Chlorogloeopsis sp. ULAP01: one gene and its partner. Each later gene encodes a partner of the first gene's protein in a complex. Links are inferred from orthologs where the notes say so. Each region holds a gene or a part of one and is shown in the gene's direction. Other genes may lie near its edges.

Region 1 (2,828 bases):
CCCACTTGACAGCAGGAATATTAACATTAAGCAACATCAAATCAGGAAGAGGCTTTTTCGCTATCTGTTCCACTAGAATATTGGCAAATTTAGCTGCGGGTTGAAAATCTTTGGACGAGAAACTAGCCAAACTCAGTGCCACACTGGGAATGCCTTCAATTAAGCCTTCCATTGCTGCGGAAACAGTACCAGAATAGAGAATTTCTGTTCCCAGGTTCGCACCTTGATTAATTCCAGAAAGAACTAAATCGGGAGGAGAGTCAAGCAAAGCCCACAATGCCAATTTTACACAGTCAGAGGGAGTACCATCACAAGCCCAAGCTTTAACGGTGGGATGAAAAATCGACTCGACTATTTCGGCACGAATTGGTTGGTGTAGGGTTAATCCATGACCTGTGGCAGAACGTTCTCTGTCTGGACAAACTACGCTAACTTCATGTCCTGCTTGGGCTAAAGAGTTAGCGAGTGTCCGAATACCTAAAGCATAAATACCATCATCGTTACTAATCAGCAATTTCATGTTTCATTCGTAAATATAAATACTCACTAATCATTAAGTCATTAGTCAACGCTCATGAATCAATTGTCAATGTTATGTGTCACAAGTACGGAATAAAAATATGCTTATCTACATCAATCACCTCTAAACTGATATTAGTGCGTTGGGTTTCAACCATTGCCTTTGATGCACAATTGGCTTATTAATTAATTTGATTAGTCTTTTGTCATTTGTCCTTTGTCATTAGTCCACAGTTAATGACCAATGGCTAATGACCGATGACCGATGACCGATGACTATTGACTATTAACTATTGAGTAATGACAAGTAACTTAGAAGCTCAACTTTTGGCATTGCGAGAGGAAGGAGAAAAGGCGATCGCAGCTGCCGACACCCTAGAAAGCTTAGAAGAACTGAGAGTCAAGTATCTTGGCAAAAAAGGTAGCCTCTCAGTGCTTTTGGGCGGCATGGGCAAACTTCCAGCAGAAGAACGACCAAAAATAGGGGCTGTTGCCAATACAGTTAAAGAAGCCTTGCAAACAAGCCTTGATCGGCAACATACAGCCTTGGAAGCAGCAAAAATTCAGGCACAGCTAGAAGCTGAAACTCTGGATGTGACAATGCCAGGAATTTACTATCCCCAAGGTCGAGTTCATCCGATTAATGGCATGATCGACAAGGCGCTAGATATCTTTGTGGGTATGGGCTACACAGTGGCTTCTGGCCCAGAAATGGAAACAGATTACTATAATTTTGAGGCTCTAAATACTCCACCCGATCACCCTGCTCGCGATATGCAGGATACTTTCTACCTACCAGATGGCAATTTGCTGCGGACTCATACCTCGTCGGTACAAATTCGCTACATGGAAAACGAAGAACCACCGATCCGCATTGTTGCCCCTGGCAGAGTCTATCGGAGAGATAACGTAGATGCTACTCACGCGGCAGTTTTTCATCAAATCGAACTTTTGGCAATTGACGAGGGACTGACTTTTACCGACCTCAAAGGTACTATTAAGGTATTTTTGCAGGCAATGTTTGGTGAGTTACCGATTCGCTTCCGTGCTAGTTATTTCCCGTTTACCGAACCATCTGCTGAGGTTGATTTGCAATGGAATGGTCGCTGGTTGGAAGTTATGGGTTGTGGTATGGTCGATCCAAATGTCTTAAAAGCTGTAGGTTACGATCCAGAAATTTATACAGGCTTTGCCGCCGGTTTTGGTGTGGAGCGCTTTGCAATGGTGCTACATCAGCTTGATGATATTCGGCGCGTGTATGCCAGCGATTTACGCTTTTTAAGGCAGTTTTAGAAATCGACCACAGATGGACACAGATAAGCACAGATAAATCATCGGTGTGCATCTATGTTTATCGGTGGTCGTTATTACCATAAAATTGAATTTAGACGTGAATATAGTCATTAGTCTTTAGCTAATGACTAAAGACCAAGGACTAATAACAAAGGATTATTGACAATTATCACAATGTCCGCAGCGCCAATTAGCTGCTTCTTTTTCAAAACCAAAAGCAGATAATAAAAATTGCCAACGGCACTGTTTGCTAGTGAGGTATTTATTCATCTGTGTAGCTGTTTGGAGTTGTGTAAGTGAGCTACTTTTCGGACTACTAACAATTGTGTAGTGGAAAGGGTCAATCCACTTTAGCTGACTGCAACTGTGTAAGAGAGAAAGAGTAATAGCACCATCGGGAAATTGTCGGGCTACTGCATCTACTTCTCCTGTTTTTGGTAGTTTGTTGATAAATCGTCGTGCTTGTAGGTGTTGCGGTCGCACTTTTTCCTCAAAAAATTTCTGTCTTTGCTTATCTTGTGGATCTAACCACCCTGTCGGTTCACTGATTAACGTTAATGCTTGGGCTGGTTTACCATCCCTTCCGGCACGTCCTATTTCCTGCACGTATTCTGATAACAACAACGGTGCGTGAAAGTGAATTACCCAACGGCAATCTGGTTTATTTATTCCCATGCCAAAGGCAGAGGTACAAACTACAAAAGGTATTTTTCCTCCTAACCAGTCACCTTCTACAGCGCGGCGTTCCTCAGCGCTCAGTCCCGCATGATAACTAGCTGTAGTATAACCCATTTCTTGCAGCCATATAGCTAAATTCTCACTATCTCGTCTGCTGCGAACGTAAACTAATCCCGTGGTTTGCTGTCTTTGTTGGATAAATTTTAATAATTTTTGCTTTCTGCCTCGTGGTGTCCAAACTATCTGGACTGTGGGGCTAAGATTGGAGCGATAAGGATTCAAACGGAAAATTGTTGGTTGGTGTAATTGTAAAGTTTCTTGAATGATTTTTTGGGCTA
Region 2 (3,178 bases), on another replicon or contig:
CATTAAATAACTCATTTTTTTGGGTAATTTTTCTAGATCAGGGCAAAATCACCTATGCTACTCGTTTAATGATAGCTTTTGTAGGTAAGTTACTTACGTCGCTTTATTCATCACATTTCGACCTTAACTTGTGACACTCGTTTCTATATTGTCTGATATTTGAATCAAACTCAGTTTATTGTTAATCAACAGAACGTTACAGCAGTTTTCCGGAAGAATTATGTCTCCCTTCGTCTCTCTCCAAAGAGAAACCCCAGCCCTAACCTTGCCCGCAAGTGAGGAGGGGAATGAATAATATTGCTTGTTGTATTTGGTGAGGAACTTCAGCGATTAGTTCTAGAATAGTCATTGCATTCTGATTTCAGCTCTGATTTCGCACAAGCACATATTCCATGCGTATTTCTATTAAATGGCTGCGGGAACTAGTCGAGGTAAAGCTCAACCCGGAAGATTTAGCAGAAACTCTGACAATGGCGGGGTTTGAAGTTGAAGATATTGAAGATCGCCGCACTTGGGCAGATGGTGTTGTTGTGGGAAGAGTGCTTGAGCGCCAACCCCACCCCAATGCTGATAAATTAAGTGTTTGCCAAGTTGATGTTGGCACAGGTGAGACTTTAAATATCGTCTGCGGTGCTCCCAATGTCCGAGCAGATATTTATGTGCCAGTAGCAACAGTAGGCACTTATTTACCAAATATTGATTTAAAGATTAAACCTGCAAAACTGCGTGGTGTTCCGTCAAATGGCATGATCTGCTCTCTAAAAGAACTGGGTTTGCCTAGCGATGTAGATGGAATTCATATTTTTACCCAAGAAAATTTGCCACTGGGTAGTGATGTGCGATCGCTATTGGGTTTAGATGATGTGATTTTAGATGTGACTGCTACTGCTAACCGCGCTGATGCTTTAAGTATGGTAGGTATAGCGCGGGAAGTAGCAGCCCTCACAGGTGCAAAATTGACTATTCCCGAACCTGATGAAGCATCGGTTCCCCAAGGCGCAGGCAATTTAGCGATTAAAGTAGCTGATACGCAAGCTTGCCCCGCTTATATTGGCACAGTCATTAAACAAGTTAAAATTGCTCCTTCTCCAGAATGGCTGCAACAACGGTTGCGGGCTGCGGGAGTACGACCGATTAATAATGTAGTAGATATTACCAACTATGTATTGTTGGAATGGGGACAACCACTACATGCCTTTGATTGTGATCGCCTACAATCAGTTACTGGAGGCGAAAAATTAACCATTGGTGTCCGCTTTGCCAATGCAGGAGAATCTCTGAAAACTCTAGATGGGCAAACTCGCACTCTCTCCACCCAAAATTTGTTAATTACTGCCAATGATAAACCTGTTGCTTTAGCAGGAGTAATGGGCGGTGAAGCAACGGAAGTCCATGGAAATACGCAAAATCTAGTATTAGAAGCTGCACTATTTGATCCCGTAGCGATTCGTCGTTCTTCTCGAAGTGTGGGGTTAAGAAGCGAGTCTTCATCCCGATACGAGCGGGGCGTGAATAGCGCTGGATTGGAAATAGCTACACGCCGCGCCTTATCCCTACTAACGGAACTTGCTTTTGGAAAGCTTGTGACTCAGGAAATAGCCGATACCCGCCCCGATCCATCAACTTGGACACGTTCGATAGAATTGCGTTTAGATCGAGTTAATCAGGTGTTAGGGCCTATTGATTTGGGAGAAAAAAACGGAGAATTACAAAGTGAAGATGTAGAGCGCATCCTCACTGCCCTATCGTGCCAACTCACTCCTATAGAAGAGCGTACTTGGATGGTAACAGTACCACCCTATCGTTATCGGGACTTGGAGCGAGAAATTGATTTGATTGAAGAAATCGCCCGCCTCTACGGTTACGATCGCTTCTGCGATACTCTGCCAGAAAAGTCAGAAGCAGGCTATTTACCTTTTGAACAAGAAATGTTGCGCAAATTGCGCGCTGCCTTTCGAGCCAAAGGTTTGACAGAATTAATGCACTACTCCTTGGTAAAACCGGGAGAAGATAGACAAATAGTGCTAGCCAACCCTTTATTTGTAGAATATTCAGCGCTACGAACCGATTTAATTTCCGGGTTGATTGATGCTTTTCAATACAATTTAGAGCAAGGCAACGGCTCTCTCAATGGTTTTGAAATTGGGCGTATTTTTTGGCAAGAAGAAAATGGATTGCAAGAGGCAGATGCCCTAGCCGGAATTATGGGAGGCGATCCTACATCTAGCAAATGGATAAGAAGCGGGCGCGAACAACCCATGACATGGTTTGAAGCCAAAGGCATACTCGAAAGCGTATTTCAACTCATGGGCTTGCAGGTGGAATATCAACCCGATTGCCGCGATCGCCGCTTACACCCAGGGCGCACCGCTTCCCTATGGCTGGGAGGTTCTAGATTGGGTGTGTTTGGACAACTGCATCCCCAACTACAGCGAGAAAAAAATTTACCAGATGCAATTTCCATATTCCAGTTGGATCTAAATGTGTTGTTGGATGCGCTTGATCAAGATGAAATTCTTGTTCCTGCTTTCAAGCCTTATTCTACTTATCCAGCTACCGACAGAGACATTGCCTTTTTCGCACCAGTGAAAGTGACAGTTGCAGAAATTGAAAAAGTTATTACCAAAGTTGGCAAAGATTTGCTGGAGTCTGTGGAATTGTTTGATGAGTATCACGGCGAACACGTACCTCAAGGGCAGCGGAGTTTAGCATTCCGCTTAATCTATCGAGCCAGCGATCGCACTCTCACCGATGCAGAAGTAGAACCCGTGCATCAAAAAGTCCGCGATACATTGGTGGAGAAATTTGGCGTCTCTTTGAGAAGTTAATCAGAATGCTAATAGCTAATAGTTAATTGTTCGTTGCTATTAACCATTAGCCATTAGCAATTAGCCATTAACATTAACCATTAACAATTAATTATGCCAAAATACGTAATGTGGGGAAGTTACTGCGAAGATGTACTTGAAAAACGCGCTCCTTATCGTCAAGTACATTTAGATGGATTAGCAAAACAGAAAGAATCTGGTGTATTAATTACTATTGGTCCTACCCAAGATTTAACCAAAGTTTTTGGCATTTACGAAGCTCCAGATCAAGACACAGTGCGCCAATTAGTAGAAAATGATCCTTACTGGAAAAACGGTGTTTGGACTGAATACACAATCAAAGAATGGAT

Evidence for each region. The genes of interacting proteins can lie anywhere in the genome.
Region 2: the proteins of pheS (region 1) and pheT are in contact, whole or in part, in a crystal structure (PDB 6P24), measured with the Escherichia coli proteins. The link is inferred for Chlorogloeopsis sp. ULAP01 from one-to-one orthologs.

What each region holds. Positions count from the first base shown.
Region 1 is NZ_JAUDRH010000015.1:246,747-249,574, forward strand. The notes cover bases 56-2,815. They hold pheS (phenylalanine--tRNA ligase subunit alpha), read left to right. Parts: upstream 56-819; coding sequence 820-1,812; downstream 1,813-2,815. Other genes in these bases: surE (5'/3'-nucleotidase SurE), read right to left, coding at 56-520; QUB80_RS27015 (RecQ family ATP-dependent DNA helicase), read right to left, coding at 1,969-2,815. In the rest of the region: more of surE, read right to left, coding at 1-55; more of QUB80_RS27015, read right to left, coding at 2,816-2,828.
Region 2 is NZ_JAUDRH010000004.1:286,099-289,276, reverse strand. The notes cover bases 1-3,110. They hold pheT (phenylalanine--tRNA ligase subunit beta), read left to right. Parts: upstream 1-392; coding sequence 393-2,828; downstream 2,829-3,110. Other genes in these bases: QUB80_RS09840 (YciI family protein), read left to right, coding at 2,922-3,110. Also shown: more of QUB80_RS09840, read left to right, coding at 3,111-3,178.